DNA from 4 places in the Comamonas sp. Tr-654 genome. Region 4 is predicted to be linked to each of the others. Evidence: predicted binding sites of a transcription regulator. Region 4 holds the regulator's gene; each other region holds the start of a gene.

Region 1 (7,545 bases), on a different contig from region 4:
TGCAAGTCTTTACATGAAGCCGCGCAGCCACCCAGCACGACTGGCAGCAGGCTTGCCCTGCAGCTCCCCCTGCATTCGCGCACAGGATCTCTTCATGCCCGGCATGACGAGATTGGCGCGCTTGCATCCCCTTCCAATCCCCTAACGAATACCCTGCATGCTCAACGCCTTGCTCGATTGGTTCAACCGCACCAGCCTGGTGCTGCAGATTGTGATCGCCCTGATTCTGGGCGGCCTGGTGGCCTGGCTGTGGCCTGCTGCCGCCCAGCCCGCATCCTTGCTGGGCAGCCTGTTCATTGCTGCTCTCAAGGCCGTGGCCCCGGTGCTGGTCCTGCTGCTGGTCATGGCAGCCATCAGCAGCCACCGTCCGGGCCAGGAAACGCAGATCAAACCTGTGCTCTGGCTCTACGTCATCGGCACGCTGGCGGCAGCCTGCGTAGCCGTGGCGGCCAGCGCCATCTTCCCTTCGGTGATTCACTTTCGTGAAGCGCCCAAAGTCCAGAGCGTGCCTGGCGAGATCAGCCAGGTGCTGAGCACCGTGGTCCAGAGCCTGTTCGACAACCCCGTCAATGCCTTGATGAATGCCAACTACATCGGCATTCTGGGCTGGGCCATCGTGCTGGGCATTGCACTGCGCCACGCCAGCCCCGGCACCCGCACCATGGTGGAGGACTTCGGCAATGCCATCACCCGCGTGATTCAAGGCGTGATTCGCCTGGCCCCCTTCGGCATCTTCGGCCTGGTGGTCTCCACCTTCTCTTCCGGTGGGCTGGATGCACTCAAGGACTACGCCCATCTGCTGGCCGTGCTGGTCGGCTGCATGGTGTTCGTGGCGCTGGTGATCAACCCCGCCATTGTCTGGACGCAGACTCGCCGCAACCCCTACCCGCTGGTGCTGACCTGCCTGCGCGAGAGCGCGGTAACCGCCTTCTTCACGCGCAGCTCAGGCGCCAACATTCCCGTCAACCTGGCCCTGGCCCAGAAGCTCAAGCTCGACGAGAACACCTACAGCATCTCCATTCCGCTGGGCGCCACCATCAATATGGCCGGCGCTGCCGTCACCATCAGCGTGCTGACGCTGGCCGCCGCCCATACGCTCCATATCCCGGTGGATATCCCGACGGCCATCCTGCTGTGCGTGGTCTCCGCAGTCTGCGCCTGCGGCGCCTCGGGCGTTCCCGGCGGCTCGCTGCTGCTGATTCCGCTGGCCTGCAGCCTGTTCAACATTCCCAACGATGTGGCCATGCAGGTAGTCGGCGTGGGCTATGTCATCGGCGTGATTCAGGACTCTACCGAGACGGCTCTCAACTCCTCGACCGACGTGCTGTTCACCGCCGCCGCCTGCCGCGCCGCCGAACGCAAGGCCGGACTCGAAGTGGCACGCATCTGAGGCCTGCCTCTCGAAAGCGATTGATTTGATAGTTGCAAGCGCTTTTCCGATAAGCGCTAGATGAAAGAAGGCCTGTGATCACACAGGCCTTTTTGCTTCCTAGACCGCGCGGCCGGCCTCGATGGTGATGCTGCGCTCGCATTGCGCCGCGATCTCGCGGTCATGCGTGACCAGGATCAGTGTCGTGCCGCGCTCGCGGTTGAGCGCAAACATCAGCTCCATGATGGTCTGGCCCGTGGCGAAGTCCAGGCTCCCCGTGGGCTCGTCGGCCAGCAGCACGGCTGGCTCCACCACAAAGGCGCGCGCCAGGGCCACGCGCTGCTGCTCGCCGCCCGACATCAGCCTAGGGTAGTGATTGAGGCGCTGGCCCAGACCGACGCGCTCCAGCATCCGCGCGGCGCGCGCCCTCGCATCGCGCTGCCCCGCCAGCTCCAGTGGCAGCATGACGTTTTCCAGTGCCGTGAGATTGCCCAGCAACTGAAAGCTCTGGAAGACAAAACCCATCTTCTGGGCCCGCACCGCCGCCCTGTCGTCCTCGCTGAGTGCAAACAAATCCTGGCCCAGCAGCCGGACCGTGCCGTGACTGGGGGTATCGAGGCCGGCCAGAATCGACAGCAAAGTGCTTTTACCCGAGCCCGAGGCACCCACAATGGCAACGGTTTCACCGGCCGTGAAACTCAGATTGATATCCCGCAAAATATCCAGCACGCCTGTGGAATCGCTCACCGATTTGGACAGTTGCTCAACGGCAATCAAAGGAATGGCAAGAGTTGTGGACATGAATCAATTGGATAGCAAAAACGTCAAGGATCGCAGCCCGCAGTTTGCACTGCAGCGTCGTCACTGTATCGCTGTTGCTCTGACGCTCGCCATTTCGGGGGCTTGCGGCATTGCAGCGGCGGCCGCGCCCGCAGCCAAATCCGGCCCGGTGCTGGTGCTGGGCGATTCGCTGAGCGCCGAGTACGGACTGACGCGCGGCAAGGGCTGGGTTCAGCTGCTGCAGCAGCGCATGGATGATGAAAAAAACCCGCGCAAGGTGGTCAATGCCAGCATCAGCGGTGAGACCACGGCTGGCGGCAGAGCGCGCCTGGCGTCGCTGCTCAGACAGCATGAACCCGGCATCGTGATTCTGGAGCTGGGCGGCAACGACGCATTGCGCGGCCTGGCGCTGCAGAGCACGCAGCAGAATCTGGAAGTCATGATCAAGGCCGCCAAGGAAGCCGGAGCCCAGGTGCTACTGGTGGGGATGCAGGTGCCTCCCAACTATGGAGCAACCTACACCGAGCAGTTTGCCGGCATGTTCAAGAAGGTTGCCGATGCGCAAAAGCTGCCGCTGGTGCCGTTTCTGCTGTCGGGAATCGGCGATGCGGCGGATGCCGAGCAGTGGTTCCAGAGCGACCGCATTCACCCCAATGCCCAGGCCCAGCCGCAGATGCTGACCAATGTCTGGCCCAAGCTCAGGCCGCTGCTGAAATAGGCGATGCCCGCGCAGCCTCAGTCGCTGCCGCCGCCTCCGCCATCACCGCCGGAATCGCCACTGTCCGTGCTGCAGGCACTCTCGCCGTTGCCCGAGCCACAAAAATAGCTGTCGTTGAAGACGTCGCTGCCGTCTTCACGGCTGCTCGCCGAAGTCCATGCCAGCTGCGAATCGGCGCTGCGCCCCGGCACGCCGGACTGAGGCGAGAAGACTTTTTTCAACCAGTTCCAGAACTCCATGGCATCCCCCTCATTGCGCCTTAGGCAGCGACCTCCTTGCTTTCGGCGCGGACGCTGGCTTTATACGCATGCCAGCTGGCACAGCCCAGCAGCGGCCCGATGACGATCAGACCCACACTGTAGAGCAGCAGCGAGGCCGCGATCAACATGGTGATGATCAGCCCCCACAGCAGCATCACGCCCGTGTTGGCGCCCACCACACGCATGCTGGTGATACAGGCCGTCAGCGCATCGGTATCCAGATCGAGAATCGTGGGCAACGAAACCACCATGCTGGCAAACACCAGGGCCGCAAATATCCCGCCAACCGCGCTGTAGCCCAGCAGGAACTCCCAGTTCTCGGGGCGCAGCAGGGTCTGCAGCAACGTTGCCGTGCTGGGCATGCCGGTGTCGAACGAGATAGCAAACACCACCATGGCGGCGCGCCCCCAGAGCATCTCCAGCACCATCAGCACCATCACCAGCATGCCCATGCTGGCCAGGTGTCGGTCCCAGCAGGTCAGCGACTGCGACAGCAGCACGGGCTTGCCCTGCTCCAGCTGCTTGCTGACGTAGTACAGGCCCATGGCCATGAAGGGGCCGACCAGCAGACAGCCGCTGGCCATGGACATCACATATTCGGGACTGGAGCGGAACACCCAGGCCAGCAGCCGCGCCATGCCCCAGAAGCACAGGCCGTAGAACAGCGCAATCATGGGTGCGCGCCGCACATCGTGCAGTCCGAGCAGCAGCCACTGCCAGGGCTCGCTCCAGCGCAGTTGCAGAATCTGCAGATTGCCGGACTCAGCCTTGACTTCGGAAACAGGGGAAGCTTGCATGCGAGACCCTCCTTGTCGCCCATGCCGCGCCTCGGGGGCGGCAGCCGACAGGAACAAGTTACCCGCTCAGCCCTGAATCTGCATTGCGGAAAGCCCGCATGCTGGCCTCCGCGTATTCACTATAAAAACAAGAGCTTATAGCGCTCGACTATTGTTGACTTCAATCAAAAACCACATTGAAATCGCCTGTAGACAAGCGCCACCAGCTCTCATTTGAATAGCTTCACCCAAAAGCCTTGAGCAGCGCCTGGGCCAGATCGGCCTGCAGATCGGTCGCATCCTCGAGGCCGATGGCAAAGCGCACCACGGTCCCCGCTTTGATATGCGGGGTGGCACGGCTGCGCATCTCGGGCAGCTCGTAGGGCACGACCAGACTCACCGGCCCGCCCCAGCTGTAACCCAGCTTGAACAGGCGCAGGCTGTCGCAGAAGCGATCCACGGCCGCCTGATCGAAGCGTTCGTCGATGACCACGCTGAACAGACCGGCGGCCACGCCATCCTGACCCTGGCCTTGTGCGCACAGCTGCTTCCAGTAAGCATGGCCCGGGGCGTCAGGCATGGCGGGGTGCAAGACCTGCGCCACCGCACTGTGGGTGGCCAGCCACTGCGCCAGCTGGCGTGCCGAGCGATCCTGTGCGTGATAGCGCAGACCAATGCTGGGCAGGCTGCGCAGCACGGCCTCGGCGTCGTTGCCGCTCACGCCCAGACCCAGGCGCATGTGCGCGAGCTTGATGCGCATATGCAGGGGCTGGTTGCGCGTGATGATGCTGCCCATCAGCACATCGCCGCCGCCGCTGGGGTACTTGGTCAGTGCATGGGCCGTGACATCGACACCCAGGCTGCCGTCGCCCAGCAGGTCGAAGGGGCGAAAAGCCAGGCCCGCGCCCCAGGTGTTGTCCAGCACCATGGTCACACCCCTGGCCCGGCACAGGCGAACCTGCTCGACGAGATTCGGGAACTCCATGGTGACCGAGCCCGGAGCTTCCAGCCAGACCAGCTTGGTGGCGGGCGTGATCTTGGCCGCCAGATCTTCGACACTCATGGGGTCGTAGTACTGGTGGCCGATGCCGAAATGGGTCAGCTCGCCTTCGGTCAGCGTCTTGTTGGGGCCGTAGACGTTATCGGGAACGAGCACCTCGTCGCCCGTCCTGAGCAGCGCCAGCGACACCGTGGCAATCGCGGCCAGGCCGCTGGGCACCAGCAGGCATTGCAGGCCACCCTCCAGCGAAGCCAGACGCTCTTCCAGCGCATAGGTCGTGGGCGTGCCATGCAGGCCGTAGGTGTAGCTGCTCTTGTCCAGCCAGCGGCGTTCTCGCATGGCCTGCACGTTCTCGAAGTACACGGTCGAAGCCTTGTGCACGGCCGGCTGCGGGCCTTCGAAGTCCGTCGGAGCCTTGTAGGGATGGTGAATCAGGTGGGTGGAAAGCTTGTGGTCGGCTTGGGTCATGCCCTGATCTTAGTGCCATGCGAGCACAAAAAAGCCAGAGGGCTTGCGCGCTCTGGCTTCATGCGAAATGCCGGCAGAAAGGTATCAACCAGCCTTCACGGTCAGATTGTTGTTGACCGAGGTCACACCCTTGGCAGCCTTGGCGATATCGCCGGCCTGGGTCTTGACGGCTTCGCTGGGCACGGTGCCGGTCAGGGTCACTGCGCCGGCCTTGGTGTCCACATTGATCTGCAGCGCGCTGATTTCCGGGGCCTTGATCAGGTCGGTCTTGACGGCGGCGGTGATGCCTGCGTCATCCAGGGCTGCACCCGCCTTGGCAGCGCCCTCTTCCATCTTCTCGCCAGCCTTGTCCACAGCAGCGCCAGCAGCTTCACCAGCCTTGGCCAGTGCATCGGCAGCCGCATCGCCGGCCTTGACCGTGCCTTCTTCAATCTTGGTGCCTGCATTTTCCGCAGCCTTCTCGGTCTGGGAAATGGCGGAATCGAGCTTCTGGCCAGCGGTCTTGTCTTCGGACTTGCCGCAGGCAGCCAAGCCAAAGGCCAAGGCGGTAATGGCCAGAACTTGAGCGGAACGCTTGAACATAGTGGTCATATCGATTTCTCCCTTAATGCTTGCAAAAACATGACTAGTAACTGTAACCAGCCCCCATTTTGGCCCGGATACGAACTTTTCCCGCATCCCTGTAGGACAAATTTATCCAAATTTGTGACACTTTATTAATGAATGTTAGTTTCTGTTCTTTGCAGAAACTGTCTGAAAGCCCTGCCTCAGTCCACAGCCTCCCGTATGCGCGGATGGCACGCAAATGCCAGTCCCAACAGGGTAGCCAACAGCATGACAAAACAGGCAAACAGGCTCACGGCCAGCGTGATGCTCCAGCGGTCGGCAATCCAGCCCACGACCAGCATGGGCAGCATGGAGCCGAGCAAGCCTATGGTCTGATAGGTGGACAGCAAGCCTGCCCGGTTGTCAGGCCCCGCAAGACGGCCGACCATGCTCATGCCGGCCAGCATGCACATGCCATGCCCGAGCGCCGTCAGACACACTCCCAGGACAAACAGCAGCATCGATCGGGCCTGCAGGTTCAACATCAGCACGGCGTTGCTGAGCGCCAGCAGCGCCATCCCGGCAAAGCCGCAGCGATGCAGCGGCAGATTGGCAGCCAGGAGCTGAATGCCCGCAGAGACGAGCAGGATCACCGCAATGGCCGTACCGCTGACCACGGGGCCGCTCCAGGCAATCATCTGCTGCAGAAACAGCGGTGCCATGGAGGCATAGAGCCCGAACACGCCAAACGCCACGAACGGATAGCCGCAGGTTAGCGCAAACGCCCGGGAGTCCTCGCGCCCAGGCCAGGTCAGCCGCGGCAGACAGTCCTGCCAGCGCAGGCGAGCAGCCGCTTGGGCAGGCCGCCCTGCATTCAGCTGCGCCGACTCAGGCAGCTTGACCATGAGGACGCCGGCCACGCCAATGCAGCCCAATACCAGCGGCACCAGATAGGCCGTCGCCAAGGGCCAAGGCAGCCACTGCCCGACCACACCGCCGATCAGCGGCCCCAGGCCAAAGCCCAGCACGTTGAGAAAACTGGCCACCATGGCCACACGCCGAGGCTGCAGACGGGTGGCGCCGCTGGCCGCCAGTAGCGTCAGTCCCGTGGTGGCGCTGATGGTGATGAGGCTTGAGGACAGCCCCACCACAAAGCGCCCGACGATCAGGCTGGGCAGATTCCAGGCCAGCATCGAGATCAGCGTGCCCACTAGCGTCAGACACAGAAAGCACAGCATCACGCGCTGGAAACCGATGCGATCGGGCAAACGCCCCAGAAACAGCAGGGCGCACAGCCCACCGCACATATAGAGCACATAAATCAGCGAGATATCGCTGGGCCGCAACTGCCAGTCCTGCTGGTAGAGCGCATACAGCGGGCTGATCAGCGCTGCCCCCAGCACTCCCACCACCAGGCCGAAGCCCACCCACCAGACTGCGGCCTGTGCCGTTGCGACTTCCGCCTGCCATGTATTGCCTTGCGACATCTGCTGCCTCTTCATGGTGCCGCTCCCGCATCAGGGACAGAGCGCGCAGGCCTTCATCCTGCCGCGTCGTCAGAGCGGGCCAGCCACTTGCTTGCGATGGGGACATTGTCGACAGGGCGGCTTGCTCGCGCATAGGCCAAA
Region 2 (7,545 bases), on a different contig from region 4:
AATTGTCACCGAGCGCGGCTGCCACGGACGCCTTTGGGGCTATGCGTTCCTGATGTAGGTGCCGCCTGAATGGGCCGAAAAAAAGCGCTCCGGGGAGCGCTTTTCAGGGGTAGGCATCAGCTTTTGGCAACCGCCTTGTCGTGCCGGCGCACCAGCCAGGCCGCTCCGATCACCATGATGGCCAGCCCATACCAGGTTAGTGCATAGACCAGATGGCTGTTCGGGAAGCGGATGACCGTCATGCCGGGGCGCAGGACTTCGGTGCCGGCCTCTGCCAGGGCATGGGCGGGGTTGCTGGCGGGCACGCCCTGGTCGATGAAGTAGGGGGCGGGCCTGCTCAGACCCTGGGCCTGGGCGATGGCGGCGACATCGCGCGAGTACCACTGGTCGTTGGCGGGATCGTTCTTGCGCAGAAAACCACCGCCGGGCTCGCTCATGCGCATCAGGCCGACGACGGTGACGGTCTCGGCAGACGGGCCAGCTTCGGCAATCTGCTTGAGCCATTGGCTGCGCGTCTTCTCAGGCGTGAAGCCGCGGTTGACCAGAATCTGTGTGCCATCGGCCAGCTGCAGCGGCGTCATGAGCCAGAAGCCCGCGCCGGCCTCGGTCAAGGCCTTGGCCAGCACGCTTTGCCTGTCCAGCCATTGGCCCTGTGCCTTGACGGGCAGGTACTCGTGGCTGGCCGCATTGATCTGCGGCCACTGGCCGGGCTCGGGAACCGCTACGGGGGCGCTGTGCACGCGCTGCTCCACGCGCTCGATGAGGTCGAGCTTCCAGGCGCGGCGCTGCACCTGCCAGGTGCCCAGAGCCATGAACCCTAAAAACAAGGCGATGCCCACTAACGCGAGCATCGCCTTGGCGAAGGGAGAGCGCTGCCGCGCAGCGCTCTGGTTCTTCATGAGGTCAGTCAAGGTGTGACAGCTGCTGGAGCCGTGTGACCTGCGTGATCTGCATGGCCTGCGGCCTGGTGCATTTCATGACCGGGCATCATGTTGGTGTTCATGTGGAACATGACCCAAAGCGTGCCGGAGATCGCAATCGCCAGGAAGATCACCGTGAAGATGGTGGACAGCATGGTCCAGCCGCCCTGGATCTTGCCGTTCATGTGCAGGAAGTACACCATGTGCACGAGCACCTGAACCACCGCGAACAGGCCCAGCACGGCCACGGCCGTGGTGCGGTCGGTGATGACGTTGTTCATGACCAGGTAGAAGGGGATGGCTGTCAGGATGACGGCCAGGATGAAGCCCTTCACATAGTCGCCCATGGTGACGTGCAGGTCGTCGTGATCGTGGTGATCGTCATGACCGGCGTGGATATCGTGTGCGCTCATTTACAGCACCCCCATCAGATACACAAAGGTGAACACACCGATCCAGACCACGTCCAAGAAGTGCCAGAACATGGACAGGCAGTTGATACGGCGCACGTTCTCGTTGATCAGGCCGTGCTTCTTGATCTGGATCATCAGGGTGATCAGCCAGATCAGACCGAAGGTCACGTGGATACCGTGGGTGCCCACCAGCGTGAAGAAGGACGACAGGAAGGCGCTGCTCTGAGGCGTCGCACCTTGATGGATCAGGTGGTGGAACTCATAGAGTTCCACGGCCAGGAAGGCCGCGCCCAGCAGACCGGTGACGGCCAGCCACAGCAGTGTGCCGTTCACGTTCTTCTTCTGCTTTTGCAGCATGGCAAAGCCGAAGGTGATGGACGACATCAGCAGGAAGGCCGTGTTGACGGCCACCAGCGACAGATCGAACAGATCCTTGCCCGAGGGGCCGCCTGCATAGCTGCGGCCCAGCACGCCATAGGTGGCGAACAGTGCGGCAAAGATCAGGCAGTCGCTCATCAGGTAGAGCCAGAAGCCCAGCGAGGTGCCGTTTTCCGGATGGGGCTCATGCGCGAGGTGGTACTCGCGAGTAGCCAGGGCGGCCGCGCCGCCAGCGTTGATATGTGTATTAGACATGGGCTGCTGCAAGCTGCTTGGTACGTGCTTCTTCCGTTGTGGCCACTTCGACCGCAGGGATGTAGTAGTCACGCTTGTAGTTGAAGGTATGAATGATCGAAGCCAGGATGGTCGCGACGAACGAAGCGATCGTCAGAGGCCACATATGCCAGATCAGAGCAAAGCCCAGAACCGTGGACAGGCCGGCAATCACCACGCCGGCGCCGGTATTGGCGGGCATGTGGATGGGCTCGAAGCCGCTCAGCGGACGCTGATAGCCATGCTTCTTCATGTCGGTCCAGGCGTCGATGTCATGCACCACGGGGGTGAAGGCAAAGTTGTACTGGGGAGGGGGCGAGGAAGTGGCCCATTCCAGGGTACGACCTTCCCATGGGTCACCAGTCACGTCACGCAGCTCGTCGCGCTTCCAGATGGACACGGCCAGCTGGATGAAGAAGCAGCCGATACCGGCAGCGATCAGGGCAGCACCGCAGGCAGCGATGATGAACCAGATCTGCAGCGAGGGATCGTCAAAGTGGTTGGCACGGCGAGTCACGCCCATCAGACCCAGGATGTACAGGGGAGTGAAGGCAACCCAGAAGCCGACCAGCCAGAACCAGAACGAAGCTTTGCCCCAGAACTCGTTGAGTCGGAAGCCGAAAGCCTTGGGGAACCAGTAGTTGATGCCGGCAAACACGGCAAACACCACGCCGCCGATGATCACGTTGTGGAAGTGGGCGATCAGGAACAGCGAGTTGTGCAGCACGAAGTCTGCGGGAGGCACGGCCAGCAGCACGCCGGTCATGCCGCCGATGGCGAAGGTGACCATGAAGCCCACCGTCCACAGCATGGGCACCGAGAAGCGGATGCGGCCGCGGTACATGGTGAACAGCCAGTTGAAGATCTTCGCGCCCGTGGGGATGGAGATGATCATCGTGGTGATACCGAAGAAGGTATTCACGCTGGCACCGGAGCCCATGGTGAAGAAGTGGTGCAGCCACACCAGGTAGGACAGGATGGTGATACACACGGTGGCGTAAACCATCGAGGTGTAGCCGAACAGACGCTTGCGGCTGAACGTTGCCACGATTTCGGAGAACACGCCGAAGCAGGGCAGGATCAGGATGTAGACCTCGGGGTGGCCCCAGATCCAGATCAGGTTCACGTACAGCATGGGGTTGCCGCCCAGCTCGTTCGTGAAGAAGTTGGTGCCGACGTAGCGGTCCAGCGACATCAGCACCAGGGCTGCGGTCAGTACGGGGAAGGAGGCCACGATCAGGGCGTTGGTGCACAGGGCAGTCCAGGTGAAGACGGGCATCTTCATCAGGTTCATGCCGGGAGCGCGCATCTTGATGATGGTCACGATCAGGTTGATACCTGACAAGGTCGTTCCGACACCGGCAACCTGCAGGCCCCAGATGTAGTAATCAAGACCCGTGCTGCCGCTCTGGTGCCCCAGATTGGACAGTGCCAGCCAGCCGGAGGTGGAGAACTCGCCCAGGAACAGGGAGATCATCACCAGCACGGCGCCGCCGGTGGTCATCCAGAAGCTGAAGTTGTTCAGGAACGGGAAGGACACGTCACGTGCGCCGATCTGCAGAGGAACCAGGTAGTTCATCAGGCCGGTCACGAAGGGCATCGCCACGAAGAAGATCATGATCACGCCGTGGGCTGTGAAGATCTGGTCGTAGTGGTGAGGAGGCAGGTAGCCCATGTTGTCGCCGAAGGCCATGGACTGCTGCAGACGCATCATCACGGCATCGGCAAAGCCGCGCAGGAACATGACCAGACCGAGGATCATGTACATGATGCCGATCTTCTTGTGGTCGATGGAGGTGATCCAGTCGTTCCACAGCGGAGCCCAGAGGCGGAACTTGGTGATGCCGCCGACCACGACGAGGCCGCCAAGCACCACGGCAATAAAGGTCAAGAGCACGATGGGCTCATGCGTCATGGGAATCTGGTCCCATGTGATACGGCCCAACAGCCAGTGGGAGGCCGGGGTTGTTGTTTCAGACATGTTGAGTCTCTTTTGTCGTATTGGAGCGGCTGAGCGGTGAGCGCATCCGCACCGTGAACTACTTATTGCTGTGCGACAGCTCCGGAGGCGGCGACTTCGTCGAGCAGGGCGACAACGCGGTCAGCGTCTTTGGAAGTGCAGACATCCAGGGGCAGGGTCACGCTGGAGGTCTTGCCGTGGTGTGCAGGTGGCTTGCCGCCGGCGGCGTCGATGGCCATCATTTCGTTCATGCACATCTTGCCTTCTTCCACGCAGCGGTTGAGGACCTTGTTGTACAGGCCTTCGTCCACGCTGGCGAAGCGTTCAACGGGGTTACGCTCGCTGGGCTTGGCCAGATCGAGGTAGGCATCGCGCGTCAGCGTCTTGCCTTCGCTCTTGGCCTGGGCCACCCACTGGTCGAACTGCTGGTTTTCCAGACCGTGGAACTTGAAGGTCATGCCGGCAAAGCCAGCGCCGCTGTAATGAGAGGACTTGCCGCCATAGACACCGGGCTTGTTTATCACGGCATTCAGTTCGGTCTGCATGCCGGGCATGGTGTAGATCATGCCGGCCAGATCAGGAACGTAGAACGCGTTCATGGTGTTGGTGGAGGTCAGCTTGAAGCGGATGGGGCGGTCCACCGGGGCAGCCACTTCGTTGACGGTGGCAATGCCTTGCTCGGGGTAGAAGAACAGCCACTTCCAGTCCAGGGACACGACCTGAATCTCCAGGGGCTTGACGTTGGGGTCCAGCGCCTTGGTGGAGGAGATGCGGTCCAGAGGACGATAGGGGTCGAGCTTGTGGGTGCTGATCCAGGTAATGGCGCCCAAAGCGATGATGATGAGCAGGGGAACCGTCCAGATCACCAGTTCCAGCGCAGTGGAGTGGTGCCATTCGGGGTCGTACTTGGCTTCGGTGTTGGACTGGCGGTATTTCCAGGCAAACAGCAGCGTCAAAAAGATGACGGGGACGATGATGAGCAACATCAGCAAAGTGGCCGTAATGACCAGATCGCCTTGCTGCTTGGCGACATCGCCAGCTGGGTTGAGGACGACGGCCTTGCTGCAACCGGCGAGGGTTGCGGTCAAAGCGGCCGCTGAGAGCCACGCGGGCCCACGGATTTCCTTGATTTTTAACATGCTTTAGGCGTGACAAAGTCGCGCTTAGGTGTAAACGCGGATTACTGGATCTCGGCAAATGTAATACCAAACCGGGGGGTGTCCATTGGACATTTTGTCCAAGGTCAAGGGTCTAGTCTTGAAAATACGCTACGCGACAAGGGTTTAGCACCTTTTAAAGGCGGGCAAACTTTGCGCTGACAGGGCTTGAAATTGTCAAATTCGCCCCACTAGGCCTCCTCTGCCGAGGGCTGGGCTGACAGGGTTCAGGGCAAAAACTCTATTGCAGCTGCACATGCTTGGGCGTAGAACGGAAAGCGTCCCCGGGACTGAAAAGTAAGACAAGGAGTTGTACCTTTATGATAAGCATGAACCCGTCCGTTGGTCTTACTCAGCAAGACTATGAGAACTCGGAAACCCTGGCCTATGCGGATACCGATGAGGATGTGACCCCTGGCGAGATCGCGGTGGGCGTGATCATAGGGCGCTCTTCCGAGTACTTTGACTTCTTCGTGTTCGGCATCGCCTGCGTGCTGGTGTTTCCCTCGCTGCTGTTTCCCTATCTGTCCAAGCTCGACGGCACGCTGGCCGCGTTTGCCATCTTCTCGCTGGCCTTCGTGGCCCGCCCTGTAGGCACGGCGCTGTCGATGGCCGTGCAGCGGGTCTGGGGGCGTGCCACCAAACTGACACTGGCGCTGCTCCTGCTTGGCGTCTGCACGGTGGGCATGACCTTTCTGCCCAGCTATGAGGTCGCCGGCATGAAGGCCGTCTGGGCGCTGGTGATCCTGCGCATCGGCCAGGGCCTGGCGCTGGGCGGCTCCTGGGATGGCTTGCCCTCGCTGCTGGCCATGTCCGCACCGCCGAACAAGCGCGGCTGGTACTCGATGATCGGCCAGCTCGGGGCGCCGCTGGGATTCATCATTGCGGCAGCGCTGTTTGCCTATCTGTACTCCAGCCTGTCGGCGGACGAGTTCATGAGCTATGGCTGGCGCTATCCCTTCTGCGTGGCTTTTGCCATCAACGTGGTGGCGCTGTTTGCCCGCCTGCGTCTGGTCGTGGGGCAGTCCTATACCCAGCTTCTGCAGGAGCGTGAGCTGGAGCCCATCAGCGTGACCAGTCTCATGGCCAACGAAGGCCGCAATGTGTTGATCGGTGCTTTCGCCGCACTGGCCAGCTTTGCGCTGTTCCACCTGGTGACCGTGTTCCCGCTGTCCTGGATCTCCATGTACTCCGATCAGTCCATGACCGAAGTGCTGGTGGTGCAGATCATCGGCGCGCTGCTGGCCGGCGCGGCCATCATGCTGTCGGGCTGGCTGGCGGACCGAGTGGGTCGCCGCAACACCCTGGGCACCATGGCCTGCCTGATCGGTATCTTCAGCTTCCTGGCGCCCTGGCTGCTGGGCAGCGGCAGCACCGGCAACAATGTGTTCATCCTGGTGGGCTTTGTGCTGCTGGGCCTGTCCTATGGTCAGGCATCGGGCACGGTGACCTCCAACTTCTCGTCGCGCTATCGTTACACCGGCGCGGCCCTGTCCACGGATATGGCCTGGCTCATCGGTGCGGCGTTCGCTCCACTGGTAGCCCTGGGCGTCTCGGCCAAGTTCGGTCTGGTGGCTTTGGGTATCTATCTGCTGTCGGGCGCCTTGTGCACGCTGGCTGCCTTGGGTATCAACCGTGCCATCGAGGCGCGCGATCAATAAGAAGCTTGCTCGCTTCTCTGCAAAACGCCCGGTGCTGCGCATCGGGCGTTTTTTCTGATGCTGCAGCGCATGAAAAAGCCGCCTTCAAGAGGCGGCTTCTTTACGGATGGGCGGGCTGTATCAGTCCAGAGCCAGACCGGCCTTCTTGATCACCTCGCCAAAGCGCTTGCTCTCGGAAGCCATGAAGGCCTTGAATTCAGCGGGTGTGGGGTTGAAGGACTCGTAGCCGAAGGCAGCGAACTTTTCCTTCACGTCCTGGCCGGTCAGCGCCTGGCGGACATCGGTGCGGATCTTCTCGACCACGGCCGCAGGAGTGCCGGGGCGCACGGCCAGGGCGTTCCAGCCGATGGCTGCGAAATCCTTGGGGCCGCCCGATTCGGACACCGTGGGCACGTTCTCGAAGCCGGCAATGCGGCTGGGAGCAGCCACCGCCAGGAAGCGCAGCTTGCCGCCACGTACCAGAGGACCTGCAGTGCCCAGAGAGCCCAGGGCAAAGGTCAACTCGCCATTGGCGACGCCCTGGTACAGCTGGCTGGTTTCCTTGTAGATCACGTGCTCCATCTTGGTGCCGGTCTGGTTTTCCAGCAGTGCCGAGCCCAGGTGCACGGGGTTGCCCACGGACCATGAGCCGTAGTTCAGCTTGCCGGGATGCGCCTTGGCATCGGCGATCAGGTCACCGATGGTCTTGTAGGGGCTGTTGACGGGCACGCAGACAAAGAAGTAGTTGCGGAACAAGGGCATCAGAATGTCGAAGTCCTTGTTCAGGTCGTAGGGCAGCTTCTT
Region 3 (7,545 bases), 140 kb from region 4:
ATGGCCTTCGGCATCCCTCCAGTAGCAGGGGTGGCTCAGTTGCTGGGCCTGGCACCAGTCCCAGCCCTCGGCCAGCCACCATTGCGGCTGGCGGTAGCCGCCATCCAGCACAAAGCGCAGAAACTCGCCATTGTTCACCGGCCTCGATGCAATCTGTGCAGTCTGCACATAGACGCTGTGCCTGGGCATCTCATTGTCAAAGGCGAAATCGCCATCGCCATAGCCTATGCGGTAGATGCCGGCCTCCACCGGCTGCCATGTGAGGTCTGCATGGGCCGGCCCGGAATCCGTCTCGGCCGGTGAGTCCGCTGCATAAGCAGGCCAAAGCGGGTGGCAGGAAAGCAAATGCTTGATGTCGGTGAGCAGCAGCTCCTGATGCTGCTGCTCGTGCTGCAGGCCCAACGTGATGAGCTGGGCCACCGCCTGCTGCGTCGCAGGCTTTCTCTCTTTCATGGCCGCCATCAGCGCCAGCATCTGCTCATCCACCACGGCGCGATAAGTCATGATCTGCGCCAGGGACGGCCTGCTCAACAAGCCCCGCTGGGCTCGCGGATGCCGTGCCCCCACCTGCTGGTAGTAGGAGTTGAACAGCATGCGATAGCTGGCATCGAAAACCTGATGCCCCTGCTGATGCGCAGCCAGTACAAAGGTTTCAAAAAACCAGCTGGTATGGGCCAGATGCCATTTGGCGGGACTGGCATCGGGCATGGATTGCACGCAGGCATCTTCGGCGGACAGTGGCGCTGCCAGCTTTTGCGTACAGGCTCTCACCCGCTCGAACTGAAGCGCCAGCGCCGTCCAGTCCATTGCCTCGGACGAGACGAAAAGGGGCTGAACCATGGCTTCAGGCACGTGCATGAATGACGGCAAACCATTGCTGTTCATCGGTCCAGACCTGGGGAGCGGAAAAGCCCGCATGCGCCAGCATGGAGAGAAAATCAGACAGAGGATACTTGTAGCTGTTCTCCGTGTGGACGGTCTCGCCCTGGGCAAAGTAACGCACACCTTGAGGCCAGCAAACCATGACGGGGCGACGGGCGCGCAAATGCATCTCTATGCGAGAGTTCCGGCTGTCGAAGCGCGCCTCATGCGCCCAATCCTGAAGATTGAAGTCACTGCCCAGCAGACGGTTTGCATGATTGAGCACATTCAGGTTGAACTCGGCGGTAACGCCCTGTTCATCATCGTAGGCAGCCAGCAAGACCGGAACCGGTTTGGGCAGATCGATACCGATCAGCAGCCCGCCGTCACCCTCTACGAGCGAATGCATGTGCCGCAGCATATGCAGCGCCTGCTGGGTGTCGAAGTTACCGATCGAAGAGCCCGGATAGAACAGCTCACGCCGCGCCTTCGGCACGCCCGGCGGCAAATGCCAGTCCCCCGTGAAATCCGCCGCAACCGCACGCGCCCTCAGTCGAGGAAAGTCCTGCTCCAGCCTGGCCACCGCGGCCTGCAGGAACTCGACCGCAATATCCACCCCCAGAAATTGCTGCGGCCCCACGCTGCGGCACAGGCGTCGCACCTTTTCGCAATTGCCCGCGCCCAGCTCTATCAGCACCTGGCAGCCTTCCATAGCCTGGGCGATCTCCAGATCGTACCGGGCCATGATGGCAGCCTCGGTTCTTGTGGGGTAGTACTCGGGTAGCTCGGTTATCTGCTCGAACAAGGCGCAGCCGCGCGCGTCATATAGGAATTTGGGGGAAATCTGTGCCTGCCGCTGCATCAGCCCTTGTGCCAGCTCTTCACACAGCGGCATCTGCGGGGCTGTGCAAGGCTCTGCGGGCAGGAGCAAGGAGGCCAGAGGCAATGGAATGCGCCCTGCGCGAGACAAAGACTCGATGGATGCTGCCTGCCTGTCCGGTATCGCGCGCATGCTGATTCTCCTGATGAGTCGATCGCGCGATACAGCCATTGCCCGCGCCATCACTGCCAAGACTGCTTTGGGCCCTAAAGCCTAGCGCTGTCGACGACAGGCGCAAGTAGGACTGAAGCCAGCGATACTTTTACTGCATGTGCCTGCAGCAATGCTGACAAAGCCAATACTGATCCTGGAGCTCACCAAAAAAAATCGGTATCCCGCACTCGCGGAACACCGATTAAACATACACCCTAGCCTCCGGAGCCATCAGACCATGTCGGCCTGCTGACCCCGATGCACCACAGAGCCTGCGGTGCGTGCCTCACCTGCGGGAAGAAGGCCGCAGATGAGAACACTCTTTGCCGTGAAACTATCAGAAGCGATAGCCCACGCCCACGCCGACCAGCCATGGGTCGACCTTGAACTTGGTGTCCTGGAACACGCCGGCTCCCGTAACCTTGGTGCCCAGATAGACCTTCTTGACGTCGAAGTTCAGCGACCAGTTCTTGTCCAGCGCATAGTCAAAGCCGATCTGCAGCGCGCCACCGACGCTGTTCTTCTTCACGGTCACGGCGCCATCGAGAATGCTCACATTCGAGAAGCGTGTGTAGTTGACACCTGCACCCACGTAAGGCTTGAAGGCACCGAGGTTGGTGAAGTGGTACTGCGCCAGCAAGGTGGGAGGCAGATGCTTGAGCGTGCCGATCTTGTCGCCATTCAGGCGTACATCGTGCTTCTGCGGAAAGGTCAGAATCAGCTCGGCGGCGATATTGGGCGTGAAGAAGTACGAAACATCCAGCTCGGGCATCCATTTGTTGTTGATGCTGACGCCGGCATCACCTGCGGGGCCGCCGTTTTCGCTGTTCAGATGCACGGCACGCGCCCGGACCATCCAGGAGCTGGAGCCGTCAAACGAAGACTGGGCAAAAGCGGTACCGGCAGTGAGGGCGCTGGCAGCAGCGGCAATCGCGATCAGAGTTTTTTTCATGAGCTTTTCCTTGAAGAGATGGGCAGAAAGCTTGTTCGCCTTCCTTGGTAGTGATTGAAACAAAGCCACTGCCTGGCAGCTTTGTTCCACGTCAACCCGCAGACCAACACCTCAAAGAAAAAGACCGGCGTTGCCCTTCGGCCACGCCAGTCTTGAATGCTGATGCAGCGCAAACCTCTGCACTGCCGGCAATGCTAGATGCGCTACTGGTGCGTGACCTTGGCCGGACGCAGCTTGCGCCAGAGCGCCAGACAGATAACGACAACCCCGCCGATGGCAGCCCCCACCAGCACATGCACCAGCACCGTGCCCAATGCCGCGACAATTCCGCCCATGGGGACGATCACCTGCTGCACCCAGTGTTCAATCGGCCCTATGCCGTGCACCAGCAGGCTGCCGCCCACCATGAACATGGCTGCCGTGCCGACAATCGACAGCCCGCGCATCAGCCAGGGAGTGAAGGCGATCAGGCCACGACCGACGGCCTGGGCTGCGCGGTTGCTGCGCCTCATCAGGTCACCACCCACATCGTCCATGCGCACAATGCCGGCCACCAGTCCGTAGACGAACATGGTGATGGCCAGGGCCACTGCCACCAGCACCGCAGCCTGCTCCCAGATGGGCTTGGTGGCTACCGTACCCAGTGCAATCGCCATGATTTCGGCCGACAAGATAAAGTCCGTGCGCACAGCGCCTTTGACTTTCTGCTTCTCGTACTCCATCGGATCCATCTGCTTCTCACGCGCGGCGCGCACCGATGAAGGTGCAACACCTTGATGGGCCGCTTCCTCGGCATCCACCACGGCATCATGCGCATCATGCTTTTGGTGCTTGTGAAACAGATCCAGGATCTTCTCCACGCCTTCGAAGCACAGAAAAGCGCCACCTACCATCAACAAAGGCGTGATCAACCAGGGCACAAAAGCGCTGATCAACAGCGCGGCAGGCACCAGGATAGCCTTGTTCAGCAGCGAGCCCTTGGCCACCGCCCAGACCACAGGCAGCTCCCGGTTGGCCTTCACTCCCGTGACCTGCTCGGCATTGAGTGCCAGATCGTCGCCCAGCACGCCGGCCGTCTTCTGCACCGCCACCTTGGTCTGGGTAGCCACATCGTCCAGAATCGCCGTGCTCTTGCCTGCCGCAGTCTTGGTCATCAAGGCCACGTCGTCCAGCAAGCTAGCAATATCGTCTAGCAACATCAAAAGGCCGGCACCTGCCATCGCTTCTCCTGGTGGTTTGCAAAATCGCCATCATGCCTGCAAACCGTGCCACGATTGCGACAGGAAATTGCCAATCAGCTGCGCGTTCGCCGCGGCACTGGCTTTGCAGCGACAATGAGCGCCCTTATCGAACGGAAACCCTGTGACTCAAGCCATCGCCCATGCCGAACTGATTGCCAGCTACCGCAAACTTGCCGCAGAGGCCGCCAAGAAGGCGGAACTGGTCAAGGCCGCTGCAGGCAAAGGCCCCAAGACCATTGCAACGGTCAGCGAAACCGCTGCCAAGGCCGCACGCCGCCGTGATGTGATGGTCGCCAGGCTGGCCAAACTCGGCGTCGCTCTGCCGGACTGAGCCCGAGCAAGCAGTCTTCTTCCGGCCGTCTTCCTATTTGCTGGTCTTGAAGCCCTGTGTCGCCGCCCAGGCGGCCACATCGTCACGGCGAATGGCCGCTGCCATGAGCTGCGGAAAGGCGTCGGGAGTGCAGGCAAACGAGGGCACGCCCAGTGCCGCCAGCTTGGCCGCCAGTTCCGCGTCATAGGCCGGAGCTCCCTCGTCGCTGAGCGCCAGCAGCGTGATGAACTGCACGCCGGCTTCCACCAGCTCGTTGGCGCGGCGCAGCAGGCCCGACTCCACACCGCCTTCGTAAAGGTCGGAGATCAGCACCAGAATGCTGTTGCGCGGCTCGCTGATCAACCCCTGGCAATAGCCGACCGCACCATTGATATCGGTGCCACCGCCCAGCTGTACGCCAAACAGCACATCGACAGGATCGTCGAGTTTTTCCGTCAGGTCGACCACGGCCGTATCAAACACCACCAGCTTGGTGGCCACGGCCGGCAGACTGGCCATCACCGCACCAAAGATGCTGGAATAGACCACCGAGTTGGCCATGGAGCCACTCTGGTCAATGCACAGGATCACCTCGCGCTGCGGGCGGCGCGCCTTGCGCCCATAGCCAATCAGCGTCTCCGGAACAATGGTCTTGTATTCGGGCTGCCAATGGCGCAGGTTGGCGCGTATGGTGCGATTCCAGTCGATTTCGGCATGGCGCGGGCGTCGGTTGCGCTGGCTACGGTCCAGTGCCCCGGCCACGGCACTGCGCATGGGCTCCTCGAGCTTTTTCATCAGCTCGTCCACCACCTTGCGCACCACCAGCCGCGCCGTGGCCTTGGTGTTCTGCGGAATCACCGAGCCCAGCGAAATCAGATCCGCCACCAGATGCACATCGGGCTGCACGTTCTCCAGCATCTCGGGCTGCAGCAGCAGCTCGCGCAGATTCAGGCGCTCCATGGCATCGCGCTGCATGACCTGCACGACCTGGCTCGGAAAGTATTTGCGGATATCGCCCAGCCAGCGCGATACCGAAGGCGAGGAGTTGCCGCGTCCGCCCTTGCGCGATGACAGCTTGCTGTCTTCCTCATACAAGGCGGCCAGCGCCTGGTCCATCTCCTGCAAGCGGCCCGTCACACCGCCGCAACTGGCGTCAGCGGGGCTTCCCAGCACCATGCGCCAGCGCTGTATCCTCGTGGTGGGCTGCAGCTCTTCGGATTCCTGTTGGGGCTCGGTCGCCAAGTTTGCTGTTTGCTTCATCGTCACACCTTGGCCGCAGCCGCATCAAATTCGGTAGCTGCCTGGGCTTTCCCCATCAGCGCCTGTGGCAGATTCAAGCCCAGCAACTCATTGAGCACGGGCAAGGCCAGCAAGGCACGCGACTCATCCCAGGGCGCGGCATCGTCCGCAGCACCTACGGCAGGACTAGGTGCCGCAACGCCTCCCATAGGCGTTCGCTTGACCTTGTCGCCCAGGCTTTGCCGCTCGTGATTGCTGAAGGTCGAGAAGCTGCGCCGCACCAGCGGCAGAATCTGGGCAAACTGCACCTCGCCCAGACCGCTGAGCCAGGCATCGACAGCACCCCAGATGGACTCGTCATGCAGCAACACCAGCGCCTGCTGGTTCAGGAAACCGTCCAGCCAGGCGGCCACATCCATGGGCGCCGCGCCCAGCGAAAGATTGCGGTTGAACTGGCGCACGATTTCAGCGCTTTCCAGCAACTGCTCGTCCAGCAGCAAACGGCAGGCCATGCCGCGCAGCAGTGCCGCTGCGGCATCCCCCATGGCCAGGCTGCGCAGCGCCAGGCGCCAGGCATCCACCGCCTGTTGCGCCTCGCCGTCGCTGGTGCGCAGCCGCAGGGCCTCGTGGGCTGCCAGCACCTTGGTCTTCATGGCGGCTGCAGCATCCTCATCCATGGCCATGCAGGCAACAGGCAGGCCGATGGCGGCGCGCAGCACCAGCGAATCGATCACGCCCGCCAGCAGGGCCGTATCCGTCTGGCGCACGCTGCCATAGCGATAGACATTGGCCAGCGGCGGCAAGGCCTGCAGCAGCTGGGCCACATCGCCCGTAGTAGCTGCACGCTGGGCCAGCGTGGCGATCAGGGCTTCGACCAGCTGCGGCAAATCGGCCAGCAACGCATCGTCGATGGCCTGCGCGATTTCGGGCAGCGAGGTCTCGGGCGTCAGGCTGGAGCGCAGCTTGGCCGTAGCGGCCTGAGCCACGGTCGCGCCATGCACGCTGGCCTCGATGATGCGCACCGCCAGCTCGGGCTCCCACTGCAGCTGCCAGCTTTCGCGGAAGGTGCCCCGGTTGCGCTGGGCATCGGTGGCGCGCACGCCCCAGTCAATGCCGAGCAAGCGCAGACGGTGCAGAAAATGGCTGCGCGCCAGATCCGTGTCCTTGCGCAAATCCAGCGCCAGCAGCTTGCTTGCCGCCTCGGGCTTGAGACGCAGCGACTTCTGCTGCTGCTCGATATCACGCTGCAGCGGCACCTGAGGAACATCGGCAGGCACCTGGCCCAGCACATGACCGACGGTCAGTTCCTCGTCGATCAACCTGAGCGGTGCGTCCTCGCCCATGCAGATCACGGTGACGATGGCCTCGTTGATTTCGTCCAGGCCGGGCACGGGCTGGCCGCGCAGCGCCGCCAGACTCTCGGACAGCCGCGTGGCCTCGATGATGTGGGCGCTGGAGCAGTCCAGGTCCTTGTCGCGCAGCAGATGGGCCACGCGCGTGAGCCAGCCCGCCGTACGCAGCGTGGCCGGAGAAACCACGTTTTTGATAGCTGCTTGCGCTTCACCATCAAGCGTTTGAGGCTGATTTGACTCTAAACCAGGGGACGACTGATAGCACTGCCACAGATGCTGATACCAGCCCGGAGAAGTCACACCCGCGCCATAGCCACTGCTGCTGGCCAGGTTTCGATAAGTCCAGGGGGCCCAGGTAGCGAGCACCTTGGCCTTGGGCAGGCCCTTGAGCAGGGCGCTGTCGACCTTGGCCGTCACGCTGGCCCTGAGCGCCGGCACATGCCAGGCACCGCAGACCACGGCAATGCGCTGGTGACCGGCCTTGCTCGCCTCGCGAATGCACTGGCGCATATGGGCTTCGCGCAGTGCTTCGCGCTTCATGTATTCCTCGCCGCGCC
Region 4 (7,545 bases):
AGGCTGCCATTGACAGAGCACCTTGCCAGACTCCGCCACTCAGCGCGGCCACCAGCACTGCCGAATACAGCAAACCGCAAGGCATCAGGGCCCAGGCAAAGCCTGCGGCCAGACTCCCTCCCGGGGCGACGACCCAGGGCTGGACCCTGGTCCAGACAGAGCGCCCAGCCTGCTCCAGCCAGACCGGTTGTCGCGCCTGCACCAGCATGGCCAGACCCCAGGCCATAACCGCGACATGCATCAGCGTCCAGAGCTTCTGCAAGGCCGTTGTCTGGCTGGTCAGCCAGGCCAGACTCTCCATGGCCACGGCCGCCACTCCGCCCAGCAGGGCATAACCAGCAATGCGTCCCAGATGAAACAGACTGGTACGCAGCCATTGGCGTTTTTGCAGGCCGTGCAAGGCGATGACCTGGCCGTCGCTGGCAGGCCTTGCACCCGTCACGACGCTGCAAGGTGCAGCGCACATCACAAGACAATGGGGCCCACCCACGAGCCCCATGATCAAAGCAGTCCAGACCAGCGAAAACAACATGCGCTAGATGATGCGTGAAAAGCGCGCGCGGTTTCGGTCGGCCTGCAAATATCGATCAAACAGCATGGCTACTCCGCGCACAAAAAACCAGCCCAGGCCCGTGACCTTGAAGCCCTCGTCGGATAGCTGAACCAGGCCATTGCGCTGCATTTCCGCAAGTGCTGCCAACTCCCGAGCAAAGTACTCGCGGAAATTGATCAGCCAGGCCTGCTCCATCGGCTCGTACAGGACGGAGCCCTGACACATGATGGCCATGATGATGGCCCTGCGCACCAGATCGTCACGCGAGAGCGCCAATCCGCGCTGCACGGGCAGCATGCCGCCATCAATGGCGTCGTAATACTCTTCCAGGGTCTTGACGTTCTGGCTGTAGGTGGCGCCCACCTTGCCGATGGCCGATACGCCCAGCGCAATCAGGTCGCAATCGGGCTGGGTGCTGTAGCCCTGGAAGTTGCGATGCAGGCGCCCCTGACGCTTGGCGATGGCCAGAGAGTCGTCGGGCAACGCAAAGTGATCCATGCCCACATAGACATAGCCGCCATTCATGAAGGCATCGATTGCGCCGGAGAGCATGTTCAGCTTCTCCTGTCCCATGGGCAAGTCAGCCGATGCAATACGCCTTTGCGGCTTGAAGCGCTCGGGCAGATGCGCATAGGCATACAGTGCAATGCGGTCGGGACGCAGCTCATTGACCTGGGCCAGCGTTCGCGCAAAAGACTCGGATGTCTGCTTGGGCAGACCGTAGATCAGGTCCACATTGATGGAGACAAAGCCCAGCCGGCGGGCCTCGGCCACCAGTTCAAAGACTTGCTCGGCGGGCTGCTCCCGGTGCACCGCTTTCTGCACTGCGGGGTCAAAATCCTGCACGCCAAAGCTCAGGCGATTGAAGCCCATGTCCTTGAGTGTCTTCAGCCTCTCGTTGCTCACGGTACGCGGATCGACTTCGATGGAATATTCGCCAGCCGGATCGAGCTTGAAATGCTCACGCATCAGGACCATCAGCTGCTGCAGTTCGGCATCGCTGAAGAAGGTCGGCGTGCCGCCTCCAAGATGCAGCTGGCTTACCAGCTGGCCTTTGCCACAATGCTCGGTATGCATGGCCAGTTCACGGCCCAGATAATCCAGATACTCGGCAGCCTTCTCATGATGCTTGGTCACTATCTTGTTGCAGGCGCAGTAATAGCAAAGCGACTCACAAAACGGCACATGCACATAAACGGACAAGGGCAAGGCACGTGAGCCCGAATGCGTCTTGCGCTGTTTCAATGCCAGGATATAGTCGTCTGCACCAAAAGCCTCAACAAAACGGTCGGCTGTTGGAAATGATGTGTAGCGCGGGCCGGGAATATCAAAGCGGCTCAGCAACTCGGGCGTGACTGCGGTCATAACTGAAAGTTAGGGTGCGCCCACACTCCACATTGAGCAGATTTCAAAGAAAACCAGATCCTGGAAATCATGCCCATAATGGGCAGAAGCACATGTTTTTGAATGAATACAAACAATGTGCCCCAAGGCAATCCAACTGTCCTTGATGAATATCAAGAGAGCGTAAGGCAAGTACTGCGACAATTTGATCCAACTCATCACTAACTACGAGGTCAATGACCGGCGCGACTCTCCATTCCAAGTCTGTCTGTGCCGTTGCTGAAAAGCCCATGAATCTTCAGACCATCAAAGCATCCTGCTCCAACTGCAATCTGCGTGAACTGTGCATGCCCATGGGCCTGGACGATGAACAAATGGAGCGCATTGACGAAATTGTGGCCACACGCCGCAAGGTCAAACGGGGCGGGCTGCTGTTTCGCAACGGCGAGGAGTTCACCTCGCTGTACGCCATTCGCACCGGCTTCTTCAAGACCAGCGTGGCCACCGAAGACGGTCGCGACCAGGTCACTGGCTTTCAGATGGCCGGCGAGATCATCGGTCTGGACGGAATCGTCAACGACCATCACACCTGCGATGCCGTGGCGCTGGAAGATGCCGAAGTCTGCATCATGCCTTTCGACAAGCTCGAGCAGCTCTCGCGCGAAGTCACAGCACTGCAAAATCATGTGCACAAGGTCATGAGCCGCGAAATCGTGCGTGAGCATGGCGTAATGCTGCTGCTGGGCAGCATGCGCGCCGAAGAACGTCTCGCAGCCTTTGTGCTGAACCTGGTGCAGCGTCTGTCTGCACGCGGCTTTTCGAAGTCGGAGCTGGTGCTGCGCATGACGCGTGAAGAAATCGGCAGCTATCTGGGCCTCAAGCTGGAGACCGTGAGCCGCACCTTCTCCAAGTTCGCCGAGGAAGGCATCATCGAAGTCCGACAGCGCCATCTACGCATTCTGGATACCGAGGCGCTCAGGCGCATCGTCAACAGCCAGCAATGCCAGGACTGAGTTCGACAGCAGCCTTCAAGACAAAGCCCGCAGACAGCGGGCTTTTTTTATGACGGCGAATGCCTGCCAGGAGTTTCCGCTACCGAGGCCGCCGGCACAGCGAGCGCCCAGCCCCGCCATCCGAAGCCGCCACCGGCCTCGAAACTGCGGTCCTGTGCGCAGCGCTTTACTCGACCAGGGGCTCCGAGACTATGCCCTGATTCAGATCGCTGGCCGAACGGCCCAGCATGGCGGTCATCAGTCCGCTGAACACGGTGACCGCCCAGAAGGCAAAAAAGGCCAGGGTGTAAATGCCATTGCGCGACCATTCCAGAGGCGAACCCAGCCAGTGCATGTCCAGCGGGTCCACAAAGGCAAATACCACCATTTCCATGATTGCCGCCGCCAGAAAAGCCGGCCAGACAATCCACATCCAGCGTCGAGCATCCATCGCGATTCTCCTTGGCCTGTGGGTTTGAACCCATTTTGCACAATTGCCATGACTTTCCTCGTCATACCAAGGGCATGCACTCAGATAGGAAACCCTGGACCGCTCTTACTTAAAGAGCTTCCAGCGCTTTATGTGCATCGATTTAAGGTCTATATCTATCTGAAATAGCCTTTGATTAAGCGCTATGCGCTCCTGTTATTGAATACCACCCGGCCCCAGCTTTTACCGGTCCTTGAACGCTGCAGCGAAGGCCAGAACATGCGCTCATGCGGCGCCGGCTGTACGGCAAGCGAGCGCCCTACTCTGCAATCGACCAAGACACCGAGTGCCGCCGCGACCGGCCAGGCTCCAGAAAAGTCTGCAACCAGGGGCGTAAAAAAGGCCGCGAAAGCGGCCTCGGGAATGCGTTGAAATCGCGGTCAGCGATCCAGCGGATGGTCCTTGGCCGGCGTCGCGGCATGGTTGCGCCCCGTCACTGCCGGCGCCAGGCTTTTTTCGCTCTCGGTGAGGCGCTGGTTGATTTCAATGCCGTGACGGTAGTAGTCGGGGTCGATCACAGGATCCGGCTTGCTCATGGCGATATAGGCGGTCACGATGCCCGCGACCACCACCACAGCGGGACCGGCGATGACGAGCCAGACATGGGCAAACTTCCACCAGGGCTTGCCGTCCTCGGGGTGGATGATCTTGGCCTTTTGCGGGGCCTTGGCTTGTGCTGCCGACATGGTGAAACCTCTTTTCAGAAATCTGGCCGCCCCATTGCAAACCTGCAATCGAGCGGCATCAATTGTTGCTGATTCGCGATGCCCTAGCGTGGCACCAGGAACACGGATTTTTCGGAGATACGTCCGGCTCCAGCCGTCAGCGCATCCACATTGAAATGCACAGGGTGCGAGCCGGAAACGGCTGAGCCGTAGGGAATCTGCAGGCGCACCGCAATGCCGCGTGTCTCGGCCGGACCTACCGAGACTTCCTGCTCGGATACGACCTCCAGCTGATCCAGCCCCGTGGCGCTGATGCGATAGCGCTGCTCGGACTCGGTCGCATTCATGATCTGCAGGCGATAGACGTTTTCGAGCTTGCCGCCAGCCACGATGCGCGACAGCGCGGCGCGGTCGCGAATCACGTCGACCTTGAGTGGCTCGCGCAGAACCAGGCTGGCGATCATGGCTGCGCTCAGCGCCAGCAGCACGGTCGAGTAGATCAGCACGCGCGGGCGGAAGATGCGCCGGATCACCTGCGCCTGTTTCCAGAGCTTGGCCACGGCGTTCTGCGTGGTCAGGCGTATCAGGCCGCGCGGGTACTCCATCTTGTCCATCACGGAGTTGCAGGCATCGATGCACAGACCGCAGCCAATGCACTCGTACTGCAACCCCTTGCGGATGTCGATGCCTACGGGGCAGACCTGAACGCAAAGCTTGCAGTCTATGCAGTCACCCAGACCCTGCGCCTTGTAGTCCACGTCTTTTCTGCGCGGGCCGCGTGCTTCACCGCGCTGCACGTCGTAGCTGACGATCATGGTGTCCTTGTCGAACATGGCGCTCTGGAAACGTGCATAGGGGCACATGTACTTGCAGACCTGCTCGCGCATATAGCCAGCATTGCCATATGTGGCAAAGCCGTAGAACAGCACCCAGAAAATCTGCCAGCTGCCCTGGAAGGCCATCAACTCCACACCCAGTTCACGGATGGGCACGAAGTAGCCGACAAAGGTGAATCCGGTCCACAGGGACAGAACAATCCAGAGGAACTGTTTAAGCGATTTCTTCCAGATTTTCTCGAAGGTCCAGCCATGCTTGTCGATGCGCATGCGGGCGCTGCGGTCTCCCTCGACCTTGCTCTCGATCCACATGAAGATCTCGGTATAGACTGTCTGCGGACAGGAAAAGCCGCACCACAGACGCCCGGCCACTGCGGTAAACAGAAACAGCCCCAGCGCGCTGATGATGAGCAGCCCCGTCAGGTAGATGAAGTCCTGCGGGTAGAGCACCAGCCCGAACAGATAGAAGCGCCGCGCCCCGAGATCGAACAGCACCATCTGGCGCTCGCCCCACTGCAGCCACGGCAGACCGTAGAAGACGATCTGGGTCAGGAACACCATGATCCAGCGCCAGCGCGAGAAGACGCCGCTGATGGCGCGCGAGTACACCTTCTGTTCGGAGGCGAACATGGGCATATATTCCTGGCCGCCGTCCACAGGCTCAGCCGTGATCGGAATGACTTTGCGAGGTTTCTCCGGATCGCAGGGCATCGCAGTTCCTTAATATTTTTGTAATTACTGAAAACTCAAACGAGAAAAAGGCGGTGCCTTGGCACCGCCTTCATCACCCGTCTTACTTCTGGGCGCTTACGTTGGACAGCCCCCAGACATAGGAGGCCAGCACCGCGATCTGTGCCTCGGTCAGCTTGTCCTTCTGGGCAGGCATCTCGTTCATCTTGCCATGGTTGACCATGTCGACAATGACGGACTCGCCCCAGCCATGCAGCCAGATGTCATCGGTCAGGTTAGGTGCGCCAAGCGCCTGGTTGCCCTTGCCATCCATGCCGTGGCAAGCCGCGCAGGCCACGAACTTGGACTTGCCCTGCGAAGCCTTGACGGCATCGTGGGGGCTGCCAGACAGGCTCAGCACATAGTGAGCCACATTGCGCACATCTTCCGCCGAGCCCACGGCTGCTGCCATGGGAGGCATCACGCCGATGCGGCCGTTGGTGATGGTTTCCTTGATCTTGTCGGGCGTGCCGCCATGCAGCCAGTCGCCGTCGCTCAGATTGGGAAAGCTCTTGCTGCCGCGTGCATCGGAGCCGTGGCATTGCGCGCAGTTGTTCATGAACAGACGCTCGCCGATGGCCATGGCCTGGGGATCCTTGGCCATTTCTTCGGTGGGCATGCTGACAAACTTGGCGTACATGGGCTCCAGGTCGACACGGGCCTTTTCCATCTCCTTGTCGTAAGCACCATACTGGGTCCAGTCCAGCTCTCCCTTGAAGGAACCCAGACCTGGGTAGGCCACCAGATAGGCCAGGCTGAAGACCACGGTGATCACGAACAGACCCATCCACCACTTGGGCATGGGGTTGTTGAGTTCGCGCAGGTCTTCGTCCCAGACGTGACCGGTGGTGTTGTCCGCAGAAGGAACGACCTTGCGGCGCGCCACCAGCACCAGCAGCAAGAAGCAGCCGAGGATGCCGATCAGCGAAACGGCCGCGATATACACGGACCAGAAGTTGTTAAAGAAGTCGCTCATGGGATGTTCTCGTTGTAGTGATCAGACTCAGTCTTCCAGGAAGGGAAGCTGAGCTGCCTCGTCGAAACGGGCCTGGTTGCGGCGGGCAAACGCCCACCACCAGATACCCACGAAGCACGCCAGCGATGCCAGTGTGGCCAGAACACGCATGGTGGTGATATCCATTTTCCAGTCCCTCCTCTGTTACTTGACGGCGCGACCCAGGACCTGCAGATAGGAGATCACGGCCTCCATCTCGGTCTTGTCCTTGACTTCAGCCTGAGCCCCAGCGATCTCAGCATCGGTATAAGGCACCCCCACCTTGCGCAAGGCGCTCATGCGCGTTGCCACGGCAGAGTCATCCACCTTGGTAGCTTCCAGCCAGGGATAGGCAGGCATGTTGGACTCGGGCACCACGTCACGCGGGTTGTTCAGGTGAATGCGATGCCATTCGTCGCTGTACTTGCCGCCCACACGATGCAGATCGGGGCCGGTGCGCTTGGAGCCCCACTGGAAGGGGTGGTCGTAGACGAACTCGCCAGCCACCGAGTAGTGGCCGTAGCGCATGGTCTCGGCGCGGAAGGGGCGGATCATCTGCGAGTGGCAGTTGTAGCAACCTTCACGCAGATAGACGTCACGGCCCATCAGTTGCAGCGGCGTGTAGGGCTTGAGGCCCGCCACGGCTTCGGTCGTGGACTTCTGGAAGAACAGCGGCACGATTTCGACCAGGCCACCGATGGTCAGCACGAACAGCGTCAGCGCGATCAGCAGAAAGTTGCTGGTCTCGATCTTCTCGTGCAAAGAGCTCTTGGGAACTGCGTTATTTTGATCAGACATTGCTTTTGCTCCTCAATGCTCAGGCGTGAGCCACCACGGCAGGCACTGCCACCTTGACGGAACGGCCGGCCATTGCGGTCTTCCAGGTATTCCATGCCATCACCAGCATGCCGCCCAGATACAGCAGACCGCCGGTCACGCGAA

What was found. Region 4 encodes FNR, which switches genes on or off when oxygen is low (the NO sensors DNR and NnrR bind a similar motif). Its sites were predicted from a motif close to TTGATNNNNATCAA; they were not measured.
Region 1: the regulator FNR is predicted to act here: its motif matches at 4,079-4,092, upstream of F3J24_RS04395 (DUF2189 domain-containing protein).
Region 2: the regulator FNR is predicted to act here: its motif matches at 5,178-5,191, upstream of cyoA (ubiquinol oxidase subunit II).
Region 3: the regulator FNR is predicted to act here: its motif matches at 2,928-2,941, upstream of F3J24_RS21360 (OmpW family protein).

Annotation. Positions count from the first base shown of each region.
Region 1 covers NZ_VWWQ01000001.1:963,568-971,112, forward strand. The annotation lists gene sstT (serine/threonine transporter SstT) at 158-1,390, shown strand; gene F3J24_RS04380 (ABC transporter ATP-binding protein) at 1,490-2,170, opposite strand; gene F3J24_RS04385 (arylesterase) at 2,169-2,867, shown strand; gene F3J24_RS04390 (hypothetical protein) at 2,885-3,106, opposite strand; gene F3J24_RS04395 (DUF2189 domain-containing protein) at 3,127-3,924, opposite strand; gene F3J24_RS04400 (PLP-dependent transferase) at 4,148-5,371, opposite strand; gene F3J24_RS04405 (BON domain-containing protein) at 5,456-5,962, opposite strand; gene F3J24_RS04410 (MFS transporter) at 6,139-7,404, opposite strand.
Region 2 covers NZ_VWWQ01000001.1:110,966-118,510, forward strand. The annotation lists gene F3J24_RS00435 (SURF1 family protein) at 117-899, opposite strand; gene cyoD (cytochrome o ubiquinol oxidase subunit IV) at 908-1,333, opposite strand; gene cyoC (cytochrome o ubiquinol oxidase subunit III) at 1,334-1,966, opposite strand; gene cyoB (cytochrome o ubiquinol oxidase subunit I) at 1,959-3,965, opposite strand; gene cyoA (ubiquinol oxidase subunit II) at 4,028-5,083, opposite strand; gene F3J24_RS00460 (MFS transporter) at 5,422-6,762, shown strand; gene F3J24_RS00465 (tripartite tricarboxylate transporter substrate binding protein) at 6,883-7,545, opposite strand, start outside.
Region 3 covers NZ_VWWQ01000007.1:339,560-347,104, forward strand. The annotation lists gene egtB (ergothioneine biosynthesis protein EgtB) at 1-840, opposite strand, end outside; gene egtD (L-histidine N(alpha)-methyltransferase) at 845-1,756, opposite strand; gene F3J24_RS21360 (OmpW family protein) at 2,232-2,846, opposite strand; gene F3J24_RS21365 (DUF808 domain-containing protein) at 3,050-4,066, opposite strand; gene F3J24_RS21370 (hypothetical protein) at 4,209-4,418, shown strand; gene F3J24_RS21375 (VWA domain-containing protein) at 4,452-5,657, opposite strand; gene F3J24_RS21380 (DUF5682 family protein) at 5,660-7,545, opposite strand, start outside.
Region 4 covers NZ_VWWQ01000007.1:199,924-207,468, forward strand. The annotation lists gene F3J24_RS20775 (sulfite exporter TauE/SafE family protein) at 1-532, opposite strand, end outside; gene hemN (oxygen-independent coproporphyrinogen III oxidase) at 536-1,918, opposite strand; gene fnr (fumarate/nitrate reduction transcriptional regulator Fnr) at 2,188-2,910, shown strand; gene F3J24_RS20790 (hypothetical protein) at 3,077-3,340, opposite strand; gene F3J24_RS20795 (FixH family protein) at 3,760-4,065, opposite strand; gene ccoG (cytochrome c oxidase accessory protein CcoG) at 4,149-5,591, opposite strand; gene ccoP (cytochrome-c oxidase, cbb3-type subunit III) at 5,674-6,585, opposite strand; gene F3J24_RS20810 (CcoQ/FixQ family Cbb3-type cytochrome c oxidase assembly chaperone) at 6,613-6,750, opposite strand; gene ccoO (cytochrome-c oxidase, cbb3-type subunit II) at 6,769-7,401, opposite strand; gene ccoN (cytochrome-c oxidase, cbb3-type subunit I) at 7,421-7,545, opposite strand, start outside.